Regions from separate parts of the Cupriavidus sp. CER-90 genome, predicted to be linked through region 2. Evidence: predicted binding sites of a transcription regulator. Region 2 holds the regulator's gene; each other region holds the start of a gene.
The links. Region 2 encodes sigma-54, which starts transcription at its own class of promoters, with help from an activator protein. Its sites were predicted from a motif close to TGGCANGNAANCTGCTTT; they were not measured.
Positions count from the first base shown of each region.

Region 1: AC24R4_RS02255 (isopenicillin N synthase family dioxygenase) is a predicted target of sigma-54. The motif match lies at 1,540-1,557, and genes of this name have one in related genera.
Region 3: AC24R4_RS01165 (GTP cyclohydrolase II) is a predicted target of sigma-54. The motif match lies at 1,981-1,998, and genes of this name have one in related genera.

Region 1 covers NZ_JBYGYM010000001.1:503,973-508,092, reverse strand. Annotated here, with positions in the region: gene AC24R4_RS02260 (HU family DNA-binding protein) at 1-214, shown strand, start outside; gene AC24R4_RS02255 (isopenicillin N synthase family dioxygenase) at 343-1,338, opposite strand; gene AC24R4_RS02250 (enoyl-CoA hydratase) at 1,734-2,537, opposite strand; gene kdgD (5-dehydro-4-deoxyglucarate dehydratase) at 2,754-3,668, opposite strand; gene AC24R4_RS02240 (MFS transporter) at 4,102-4,120, shown strand, end outside.
Region 2 covers NZ_JBYGYM010000002.1:967,688-971,807, reverse strand. Annotated here, with positions in the region: gene hpf (ribosome hibernation-promoting factor, HPF/YfiA family) at 474-827, opposite strand; gene AC24R4_RS14950 (RNA polymerase factor sigma-54) at 878-2,359, opposite strand; gene lptB (LPS export ABC transporter ATP-binding protein) at 2,535-3,335, opposite strand; gene lptA (lipopolysaccharide transport periplasmic protein LptA) at 3,359-4,003, opposite strand; gene lptC (LPS export ABC transporter periplasmic protein LptC) at 4,068-4,120, opposite strand, start outside.
Region 3 covers NZ_JBYGYM010000001.1:264,116-268,235, reverse strand. Annotated here, with positions in the region: gene AC24R4_RS01170 (URC4/urg3 family protein) at 1-678, opposite strand, end outside; gene AC24R4_RS01165 (GTP cyclohydrolase II) at 675-1,913, opposite strand; gene AC24R4_RS01160 (acyltransferase family protein) at 2,201-3,304, opposite strand; gene AC24R4_RS01155 (amino acid ABC transporter substrate-binding protein) at 3,538-4,120, shown strand, end outside.

The DNA.
Region 1 (4,120 bases), on a different contig from region 2:
CGAAAACACCATCGTCAGCGCGCTGAACAAGAAGGGCGCTGGCGAATTCACGCTGCCGGGCCTGCTGAAGGTGACCGCGCAGCAAGTGCCGGCCAAGAAGAAGCGTTTCGGCAAGGACCCGTTCACGGGTGAAGAGCGTTGGTTCCCGGCCAAGCCGGCCAGCGTCAAGGTCAAGGTCCGTCCGCTGAAGAAGCTGAAGGACGCTGCGGCCTGATCGCCGACCCACTTTGGTAGTCGCCTGCCCGATGCCTGCCCCGTGCAGGCGCCGGACGGCTTAAGACCCCGTGTCTCGCAAGAGCACGGGGTCTTTTGGTTTGTGGGCGCCCGGCCGGCGCCCGGGCGTCAGTACGCCTTGAAGTTCGCCGCCACGCGCTGGCGCAGGAAATCGCCGGCGGTGATCGCCGGATACTGCTTCGCCGGCCCCTCGATCACGGCATTGCGGTTGGCCTGGCAAAAGAACGCCAGGCTGTAGCGCGGGCCCATGTATTCGCCCGGCAGCGGATTGCGTACGCGGTGAAAGTTCGACGGCAGGCGGTCGTCGCTCCAGCGCATCAGCATGTCGCCGATGTTGCAGGTGATCACGTCCTCGTCCGGCGGAATCGGCGTCCATGCCTGGGCTTCCATCTCCTTGCCGGGGCAAACCTGCAAACCGCCTTGTCCCTGGCGCTGGAACAGCAGCGTCAGGCAGTCGAAATCGGTGTGCGCGCCGGCGCGCCAGAGGTCGAGTTTGTCCTGCGCCTCAGGCGGAATCGCGTAGTAGTGGAGCAGGCGCAGCGTGCTCTGATAGTCGGGCGCTACGGGGTCGTGCGCGCGCCTGAAGAAATCGGCGTCAAAGCCGAGCCTGTCGGCAAAGCAGGACAGTACCTTCATGCCGACGTCCCAGCATTGCCGCTCGAACGCAAGCATGGTGGCCTGGAAACCGGGCAGCTCGGCGTCGGTGGGCCACAGCGCGGCCATATGCGGGCGCGTGATCTGGTACGACTCCTTCTGATCGGGCGTGCCGGTGGACGGGCGCACCTGGGCGCGGGTTTCCCAGCCGGCGTTGTTGGCCTTCTGCAGCGGGTACTGGCCCTTGATTGCCTCAGGCAGCGCGAAGAACTGTTCGGTCATGGCAAACGCTTCGCGCACGGCTGTCAGGTCGATGCCGTGGTTTTCCAGCTGGAAGAAGCCAATTTCGACGGCAGCCTGCCAGAGCTGGTCGGCAATCTCGGCTTTGCGTTGGTCAAAATCCGACAGGTCGATGCGGCGGATGTCCCGCGCATCGGTCTCGGTGCCGTGGGCGCCCATGCGCGACTCGCGCGCCAGTTCATGCAGGGGGAGGGTGGTTGTCCTGGTCATGTCGTTCCGGGTTCAGGAAAAGTTGAACGGGTCCGGCCGACCGGGAAAGCGGGATACCTGGAATACCTGGGATGCAGGCAGTCTCTGGCTCTCGAGTTCCGCAGCGGCGCGGACATCAAGAGCAATTTCCTGCCGCCCGCCTGCGCCAATGGGGGCGTCAGGAAACGGGCGGTTGAACGCTTCTACTCTTCAATCATCACCATCGCAGGTTTTGGGCCAGCGCAAATCGAACGAAATCTGGGTATTTTTCACCTTACTGGCGCACGGCAGGGCGGTTGTGGTGCGTGCGAAGGCGGGCCCCGGGGCGGCGATGGTGCAAGACGGCTGCGCCGGGTTCCGTTGATCCGGGAAGGCGATGTCGGCGAACGCCAGGCGTGGAGGGGGCTTGGCGATGGCTATCGCTGGGTCCAGCGCGGATCGCGCTTCTGCAGGAACGCGTCGATCCCTTCGCCGGCATCCTCTTCCATCATGTTGCGCGCCATCACGTCGCCAGCGAAGGCGTAGGCGTCGGCCAGGGGCATCGGCTGCTGCCTGTAGAACATGGCCTTGCCATAGCGGATGGCCGTCGGGCTTTTCGCGCAGATCTGGGCGACCTTGCGTGCGACGGCGGCATCGAGGTCATCGTCGGCCACGGCTTCGTTGATCAGGCCCCAATCGGCCGCTGTCTGGGCGTCGATGAAGCGCCCGGTCACCAGCAGGTCGAAGGCCCGTTTCGTTGCCACGTTGCGCGACAGCGCCACCGACGGCGTGGAGCAAAAGAGCCCGACGTTGATGCCGGACACGGCAAACTGCGCCTGCATGGATGCAATCGCCAGATCGCAACTGGCGACCAGCTGGCAGCCGGCGGCGGTGGCAATGCCATGGACGCGCGCAATGACAGGCACCGGCAGCGCCTGGATGGCCTGCATCACGACGCTGCACCGGGCGAACAGGCCCTGGTAGTACGAAAGCGCGGGCTGGCCGCGCATTTCCCGTAGATCGTGGCCCGCGCAGAACGCCTTGCCCTGGGCCGCCAGGATCACGCAACGCACGCTGTCATCGATGGCGATGCCCTGGAGGGCGCCGTGCAGCGCGGCCAGCATGGCTTCCGAGAGCGCGTTGAACTGCAGCGGCCGGTTCAGCCGCAGCGTCACCACGCCATCGCGGCTGTCATGCAGCACCAGCGGCTCGGTTGCCGTGTCGTCTGACTGCGCTGCCATATCGGGCTCCGTCATCGGTCAATGGCGCAATGATCGCGCGATTTGTTCGCAATGGGGGCGGAATCAGGGTGAATACGGATGCCGGGATCGCGGACGATTGGCGTACCGGTGGGTTGCCAGGGGGCTGCCCGAGCTCACCGCTGGCGCCGGCGGCGGCTCCAAAAAAAAGAGCCGACTTGTGTCGGCTCTCAATGCTTCAACTCGATACGGTATGGCTTATTGCGGACCCAGCTTCTTGATCAGGGCGTCCAGCTTGGCCACTTCTTCCTCGGTCAGGTCGGTCAGCGGCGCGCGCACCGGGCCGGCGTCGTGGCCAACCAGCTTGGCGCCGGCCTTCACGATCGACACGGCGTAGCCATGCTTGCGGTTGCGGATGTCCAGATACGGCAGGAAGAAGTCGTCGATCAGGCGGCCGATCGTGGCGTGGTCGTCGGCGGCCACGGCACGGTAGAAGTCCATCGCGGTCTTCGGGATGAAGTTGAACACGGCCGACGAGTACACCGGCACGCCCAGCGCCTTGTAGGCAGCGGCATAGACTTCGGCGGTGGGCAGGCCACCCAGGTAGGCCAGGCGGTCGCCCAGCTTGCGGCGCACGCGCACCATGGCTTCGATGTCACCCACGCCGTCCTTGAAACCGATCAGGTTCGGGCACTTGTCCACGACCTTGGCCAGCAGGTCGGCGCCGATGCGCGAATTGGCGCGGTTATAGACGATCACGCCGCACCGGGTCGCCTTGCAAACCTCTTCGATATGGTTGGCGATGCCGTCTTCGCTGGCTTCGGTCAGGTAGTGCGGCATCAGCAGGATGCCGTGGGCGCCCAGGCGCTCGGCTTCCCTGGCGTACTCGATGGCCACGCGGGTCGGGCCGCCAGCGCCGGCCAGGATGGGCACCTTGCCACGGCAGGTTTCCACGGCGGTGCGGATCACATTCGAGTAGTCCTGCTGCGTCAGCGAGAAGAACTCACCGGTGCCGCCCGCGGCGAACAGGGCCGAGGCACCGTACGGCGCCAGCCATTCCAGGCGCTCGGTATAGGTGTCGGCGCGGAAGTTGCCCTGTGCGTCGAAATCGGTAACGGGGAACGAGAGCAGGCCTTCGGAAATAATCTGCTTCAGTTCTTGCGGTGTAGTCATGTCGCTCTTCCTGATCGCCACATGGCGAATGGTGGGTGAAGTGTGGATCAAGGCTGGTGGGTGCCCCGGTCCATCGTTGTTAAGTTTCGAGATAAGTCATCGTACAACTAACAACTTGACCGTGCAAGTGGGATGGCGCAAACCAAGGGAAAACCCCGGGGGAAAGGGTGGCGAAGACGGGTGTCCACGCGCCGTTGTGGCCGGGCAGGCTGGGTTGGCCAACCGGGCGGAATCCCCCGCCAAGCCGCAAGCCAATTGAAAGGCAGCGGTATCGGGCCACGCACCGAAATACAGCTCATTGCACCAAGGCAGGGTAAACGCGCACTGTGGCGGACGGAACCCCGTCTCTATAATTCTGGTCGTACGACGACATATCACAAGCCGGTCCAGACGCATTCCCGCATCGAGGTCCACCGGCTGTGAGGAGACCCCGATGAACGCAACACCCGCTT
Region 2 (4,120 bases):
GATACGGCGCACAAATGCCGTCCCGCCGGATGGGGCAATTCAGGATATCGAGTGCTTGGTGGACGCCCGCATTGGAACGTCCGGCTCATTATAGAGCAGGGCCACAGCGCGCTTGTGCACTGCAGCGCCGGCGCCGCGGGTGGTGCCGCGGATTGGCCGGCCGGATTGCCCACCCGGATATTGCCGCCGGCGCCCGCATGATCTTCCGTCACGCGGCCTGCCGTCCGGGTCACCGGGACCGTTCTGCCTGTCGTTCTTGTATGGCGCAGCATACACCGAGCCGCGCAAGATGCGAACACCCCCGGCAAATCAAATGGTTTCGGCCGTGGTGCGAAGGTAACGGAGGATTTCAGTCCGACGCGGGCGCGCGCCCATCAAAAAAGCCGCGCAGATGCGCGGCTTTGCTCTCTTCCTGTCAGTCCTCTTCGGGGACGCTGACGTCCGCCTCGAGGGGCAGTTAAGGATTTGCCAGCCTATTGTTGCTGTAGCTGGGCTTCAGCCATCTGGTACTTGACCGCTTCCCGGTCATGACCCTGCACGCGGTCCTTGTAGCGGATCACCTGCCGGTCGAGCTTGTCGACCAGACAGTCGATCGCGGCGTACAGGTCTTCATGGTGCGCTTCGACGAAGATGTCCTTGCCCTTGAGATGCAGATTGATTTCCGCGTACTGACGCTTGTCCTTTTCCTTGTGGTTGTCGACAGATAGCAGCACGCTCACGCCAATGACCTGATCGAAATGCCTGACAATTCGCTCCAGTTTCGTTTCCACATACTCACGCAGCGGCGGCGTGATGTCGAGGTGGTGTCCACTGATCTTGAAGTTCATAGCGCTTCTCCTTCTGAAAGAGCCGCACCAGGCAGGCGGTTGCGGCTCGGCTACAAAGACTTGCGGAGATTGACTGCGGGGATCTTCAGTGCTTCGCGATATTTGGCCACCGTACGGCGTGCGACCACAAAGCCCTGTTCGCCCAGCAATTCGGCGATGCGGCTGTCGGAAAGAGGATTCCTGGGTTCTTCGGCTCCTATCAGTTGCTTGATCAGCGCGCGGATCGCCGTGGAAGAGGCCGCGCCGCCCGTCTCCGTGGAGACGTGGCTACCAAAGAAGTACTTCAACTCGAAAGTACCCATTGGCGTGGCCATGTATTTGTTCGTGGTCACCCGGGAAATGGTCGACTCATGTAAACCGAGTGTATCGGCAATTTCCCGCAAAACCAAGGGCCGCATCGCTATTTCGCCGTGCGAAAAAAAGTTCTTCTGACGCTCCACAATTGCCTGCGCCACCCGCAGGATCGTGTCGAATCTTTGCTGGATGTTCTTGATAAGCCACCGCGCTTCCTGCAGCTTTTGCTGCAGTCCCGCAGCCCCCGCTTCGCCTTTTGCACCGCGCAAGATCTGCGCGTACATGTCGTTGATGCGCAGGCGCGGCATCACATCCGGATTCAGCTGGGCAATCCAGCCGCTGCCGCTCTTGCGCACGAACACGTCCGGCACCACGAAATCGGCGTCGGGGCGGCTGTACGCATGCCCTGGGTACGGTGCCAGCGAACGGATCAGGTCGTGCGCCGCCTTTAGTGCAATTTCGTCCACCTGCAGCGCTTTCTTGAGGCGCGTGTAATCCCTGACCGCCAGCAATTCAAGATGATGATTGACGATGGACAGGGCCAGTTCGCGCTGCGGATGCTGGAGCCGTTTCAATTGCAGGCTCAGGCATTCGGCGGCATTGCGGGCGCCGACGCCGGGCGGATCGAAGCTCTGCAGCAGCGTCAGCATCGCCTGCACTTCTTCCACCTCGAATTCCAGTTCTTCGGGCAGTTCGGTGCAGATTTCCTCGAGTGACGCACTCAGGTACCCGTCGTCGTCGAGCGATTCGATCAGGAAGATGGCCAGGCCCTTGTCGCGCGCCGAAATCTTGAGCGGCGTCAGCTGTTCCATCAGGTATTCGCGCAGCGTGGGGTCCGCATCGCGCAACTGCATCGGCGTCTTTTCGTCTTCGTCGTTCTGCGGACGGCGCGCGAAGTCGTCGAGGCTCCAGTCGTTGCCATAGTCCTCGCCACCGGAATCGCTGAAGCCTTCTTCCTCGCCGCCGGACGCATGTTCGCCGCGGTCGTCGCCGTTGGCCTGCGGTTCGGACGGGGCCGGCGCCGGGGCGCTTTGCAGGTTGACGGAGCCGTCAGCCGCCACGCGCAGCGGGCTTTCGATCCAGTCGTTCTCGCGTTCCAGCAGCGGGTTTTCCGTCAGCGCCTGTTCCACCTCCTGTTGCAGTTCGAGCGTGGAAAGCTGAAGCAGCCGGATGGACTGCTGCAGTTGCGGCGTCAGGGCCAGATGTTGGGAGAGGCGGAGCTGAAGCGAAGGTTTCATGCGACCTATTCTATGCGCATCTTTCCGTTGTTGGAACGGAATTTGCTACAACCTATCGCTTCGGCTTCCTGATCGGCAACGGCTTTGAAATCGCCGTGGGCAAGTGCGGTAAAAATGACCTGCCGATGACCTGCCGAAAGCCTGTCGGCAGTGTGGCCGCGGAGGCGGCCGGGCCTTACATGCGGAAGTTTTCGCCCAGGTAGACGCGGCGTACCGACTCGTTGGCGATGATTTCCTCGGGCTGGCCGGCGGCCAGCACGGTGCCTTCGCTGATGATGTACGCGTGGTCGCAGATACCCAGCGTTTCGCGCACGTTATGGTCGGTGATCAGCACGCCGATATTGCGCGCCTTCAGGAAGCTCACGATGCGCTGGATTTCGCCCACGGCGATCGGGTCCACGCCGGCGAACGGTTCGTCGAGCAGGATGAAGCGCGGCGACGACGCCAGCGCGCGCGCGATTTCCACGCGGCGGCGCTCGCCGCCCGACAGCGACAGCGCCGGGTTGTTGCGCAGATGCGCGATCTGCAGGTCGTCGAGCAGCGAATCCAGGCGGCGTTCGATCTCGGCCTTGGGCAGCGGCTTGCCGTTTTCCACCTGCAGTTCCAGCACCGCGCGGATGTTCTCTTCCACGTTGAGCTTGCGGAATACCGACGCTTCCTGCGGCAGGTACGAAAGGCCCATGCGGGCGCGTTCGTGAATGGCCAGTCCGCTGATGTGCTCGTCGTCGAGCACGATGTCGCCTTCGTCCAGCGCCACCAGCCCCACGATCATGTAGAACGACGTGGTCTTGCCGGCGCCGTTGGGGCCCAGCAGCCCCACCACCTCGCCGCTTTTCACATCGAGCGATACGTCCTTGACCACCGTGCGCGTGCCGTAGCGTTTCTTCAGGTGACGCACGACCAGCGTGCTGCTGTCGGTGCGGACGGCGGATGCGGAGGACGTGGCAGAGGCGGTGAGCGTGGCGGAATCGTTCATCAGGACTGGCTGGAGGTAAGGCGTTAAGGCTTGGGCGCGGTGGACGGCTTCAGATCCAGCGGTGCGCCCGCGGCGGCGGGGGCGCTGGCGTCCGAGCGCGGCGACAGCACCGCGCGCACGCGGCCCGACGTATTGCCGGCCGTGGTGTTGTTGTCGCCGCCGGTGGCGGTGTAGTACTCGTTGCGGCTGTCGTAGGTGATCACGGCGCCGCGGATCTCGTCGATGATCTTCGCGCCGACGCCCGACACGCGCGCCGCGCGGGCATGCCCGATCAGCTTGTTGATCTCGGACTTGCCGTCGTATTCGATGCGGTCGCCCCAGCCGTCGATGTACTCGTCCACGCCGTCGCGCTTCTGGCGGATATACGCCTGACGGCCGGGCTTGGAGGTGGCGATGGCGTATTGGTAGCCCTCGGGGTCGGTGCGCAGCTCGGCCGCGTCGGACTTCAGCACCATGGTGCCCTTGGTCAGCACCACGTTGCCGGTCAGGGTGTAGATCTGCTTGACGTCATCGTAGCTGGCGTTGTCGGCCTCCAGCACCAGCGGCTTGCCCTGGTCGGCGCGCTCGGCAAAGGCCGGCGCGGCCAGCGTCAGGCCGAGGGCGGCGATGGACGCCAGCAGGGCGGGCGCGAGGCGGCGACAGGGCGATGTCGTCAGGGATGCAGTCATGTTTGGCGAATGGTGAGATAAAGACGGCGGCCAGGATGCGCCGGAGCGTTTGCGTCCCCCGGGGTCACTGGGTCCTGGCCTGCCCCTGCGGCGGGTTCATGATGATGGTGCCGCGTA
Region 3 (4,120 bases), on a different contig from region 2:
GCCCAGCCGCCGCAGCAGGCCGGCACGCCCTTCCAGGCCCACCAGCGGGTTGTGCTGCGCCACCTGGAAGGCCGTGGCGATGGTCGAGGCGTCGATACGGGCCAGCCGCTCGGCATCGGCACGCAGCGGGTCGCCCGATTCGGCCGAGAAGCCGCCCCGGGCGAACAGGTCGAAGCTGGCCACGCCGAGCCCTTCGGAGCGCGTCAGCATCATGTCGCTGGCCGGGTCGCGATAGCGCCAGTCGGGGCCCGCGCCGGCATCGAGCAGCACGCTCGGGATCACCAGGTCGATGCCGATGCGCGCCCGCTCGGCACAATGGTCGGCGCCCGACATGCCGGCGCGCTCGCACAGGATCTGCCAGCGGTTGATCGATTCCTGCCCCGGCCCGCCACTCTCGAAATGGCGCCAGCGGCTGTGGTAGGGCACCTGCAGATCCGGGTAGCGCCGGCGGATGGTGGCGGCCACGTAGTCCGCAATCGCGTGGATGCGGTCCGGGTGCCAGGTAAACAGTTCAGACTCGCCGGATGCGACGAATTCGGTCACGACCGCGCAATGCGTGCGCACCGCTTCGCCGCTCAGCAGTGCGGAAGCGGGATGATCGGGCGGCACCGGGCTGTGCCAGCCGCTGCCCGTGCCGGGTTCGTGTCCGGTCGTACCTCCTGCGGAATACTCGTTCATTCGTTCAACCCCCTGCCCTTTGCCAGGGCGAGTTCGTTGGCATCCGGCGGCGTGTAGCTGGTGAAGTAACCCGCCGCCACCTTCGCATCGATTTCCACGCGCGCATCGGCCGGGATCAGCGCCTCGGGGATGGGCACCTGCTCCACCACCTCGATCCCCTGCGCCGTCAGCGCGCCATGCTTCATGTTGCTCATCGAGGCCCAGCGGTCGATCCGCCGGATCCCGAGCCAGTGAAAGACATCCGGCATCAGTTCCTGGAAGCGCATGTCCTGCACGCCGGCCACGCACTCGGTGCGCGCGAAATAGGTTTCGGCGCGGTCGCCGCCTACCTGGCGCTTGCGGGCGTTGTAGACCAGGAACTTGGTCACCTCGCCCAGCGCGCGGCCTTCCTTCCGGTTATAGACCACCAGCCCGACCCCGCCCTGCTGGGCCATCTCGATACACACCTCGATGCCATGCGCCAGGTAGGGCCGGCACGTGCAGATGTCCGATCCGAATACGTCCGAGCCATTGCATTCGTCGTGGACGCGGCAGGCCACCTTGGTATCGGCCTGGCCCAGCTTGCTGATATCGCCAAAGAAATAGAGCGTCATGCCGCCGATAGGCGGCAGGAAGACCTTCAGGTCCGGCCGCGTGACCAGTTCCGGGAACATGCCGCCGGTCTGCTCGAACAGGCTGCGGCGCAGGATGCTTTCCTTGATATCGAACCGGCGCGCGATGCCGGGCAGGTACCAGACCGGATCGATGGCGGCCTTGGTGACGCGCACATCGCCGTTGGGATACAGGATGTCGCCATCCGGGGCCAGGCGGCCCGCCGTGATGGCGGCCAGCAATTCCGGCATGTTGATATGGGCGCGCGTGATGGCGATGGTGGGCCGGATATCGAACCCGGCGGCGATGCGGTCGGCGAAGACCGTCGATACCAGATGGCCCCACGGATCGAGCGATACGATCTTGTCGGGGTCGCCCCACTGCGCATGGGGGCCGATCGGCTCGGCCGGCGCGGTGTCCGTCAGGTCGGGGCGATGCGCGCGCTGCAGGCTGCCCGAGGCCACGGCCAGCGCCCGGTAGATCGCATAGGCCCCGGCGTGCGTGCCGATCACGTTGCGCTGGGCCGGATCGGTCAGGCTGGCGATCACCGGCCCCCGCCCGGCCGCCGTGGGCGCGCCCCAGTGGATCGGCTCGGCCGGCTTGTCGCGCCGCGCATGCGAGGTCAGGACGATATGGTCGGACATGGTCGCCTCCCCGGTATGAAACCGGAACACGAATCCTGACCAGATGGTCAGGTTTATGTGTTCATAGTAGGCAACGTTCGTGCCAACACCCAACTGGGGTTGTTACCGTCGGTGGCATCCCGTACGCACCGGCGGCGTGCCCGGGTGCGACGCCCCGGGGGGCGCGAGCGGTACATCCCGGTGCAGCGCGCACCGGATTCCGGCGCGACCTCGAATCGGGCGTCGGCACCAACAAAAACGGCACGTTCGGTCGAACGTGCCGTTCTGGCGTTGGCATGGCGGGAGGATCAGCCTTCCGCCCGATGACCCAGGCGCCCGCGTCCCCACTGGGGCAGATCGGCCGTCAGCCAGTTCACCAGCGCACGCACCGGGCTGGCGGCCTCCACATAACGGTGGAACAGCGCGCCGGCGACGTTACTGGCGACCCACGCCAGCCCCATGCCCAGCGCGTTGAGCACGGGCCGGCCCGGCACCAGGTGGGTGACCACCGCATTGACCACCAGGCAGACCGGAAAGTGCACCAGGAATACCGAATACGAAATGCGGCCGAAATACGCGGTCAGGCGCCCGGCCGGCCAGCTTTCCAGCCAGCCGCCGCGACGCGAGACGGCCAGCAGCAGCGCCGTGGCCAGCGCCACCGCGATCCGCAGGCGGAAGTCCACCGCCAGCGCGGCCATTCCCATCGCGGCCAGCGCCAGCAGCGGCATGACCGAGCGGCCGGGGTTCGACGCCCAGTAGGCCAGCGATCCCATGCCGTAAGCGCCAAAGAAATAGAGGGCCCAGATGTCCCACGCGGCATCACGGTTGAACCAGAACAGCGAGGCCATCGCCAGCACGCCCACCATCGGCACGCCCAGCGGCAGTCCATTGCGGGCCACGGCGCGTGCCAGCCACAGCGCCAGCACCATCAGCGCGAACAGTTGCAGGTCGATGGCGATATACCAGACCCCGGCGGACAACGCGTCCACATCGAGGATGTTGTGCAGCAGCAGCACATGCGCCACGAATTGCGCCAGGTGCGGCGCGGCCGGAATGGAATCGTGCTGCAACCAGGTGCGCGCGATGGCGGCACCGGCAATCGCCACCAGGATGGCCGCGGCAAACGGCACCACCAGCTTCTGGTAGCGGCGCCAGATGGTCTGCAGAGGGCTCGCCACGGTCAGACGGCCGCCTGGGGCCAGGCTGCGCGCGGCCAGGAAGCCGCTGATGACAAGGAAAACCTGCACGGCAATGCGCGCGTAGTCGGCCAGCCAGCCGATCAGGCCGGGCGCCAGGGCCTGGGCAGCATCGGACATCGGTCCGTAGAACGCCAGGTGGTGCAATACGATCAGCTGCGAGCTGACCGCCTTCAGAGCGTCTACACACGCCAGACGGGAAGGACGGGGGCTCATTTGTTATTTGCGGGGGTACAAAGTGGGCCGAATTGTACCCGCATCGGTGCATTCGTCCGTCGATGGGCAGGTAACCGGCCCCGTAACGCTTGTAAATCGGGTTACGACGTGGCGAAAAGGCAACTTTCATTGCACTACTCTCGGGCATTAGCTAATAAGAAACAAATTCTTCGTGCCCGATCCCTGGGGGTATACCCTTGCGTCTTTCCGTGCCCCCTGCCTTACCCCCGAACATGTTCCAGTCCGTCGCTTTCCCCGCCCTCCGCCGCCTGATCGCTGGTGTTGCCCTGGCCGCCGCCGTCGTGCCGGCCGTCCACGCACAGAGCCCGAGCCCCGTGCTCGACAAGATCCGAGATACCGGCACGATCACGCTCGGCTACCGCGAATCGGCCCTGCCGTTCTCGTTCGCCGACGACAAGGGCCAGCCCGCCGGCTATGCGGTGGACCTGTGCCTGCGCGTGGCCGAGGCGGCCAAACAGAAGCTGGGATTGAAAGACCTGAAGGTGCGCTGGCTGCCGCTGACGCCCCAGAATCGTGTTCCCGCCATGGTCAACGGCCTGGCCGACCTGGATTGCGCACCGAACACCAACACGCTGGAGCGCCAGAAGCAGGTAGCCTTCAGTGTGTCGCACTATGTGTCCACCGTGCGCATGCTGGTGCGCGCCGATTCCGGCATCAAGTCGTTCAATGACCTGCGCGGCAAGACGGTGGTGACCAGTGCCGGGTCCACCGGCGACCGCCACGTGCGCCGCCTGAAGAGCGAGTACGGCTTCCGCGACGTCTATGCCAAGGATCACGGGGAATCGTTCCTGCTGC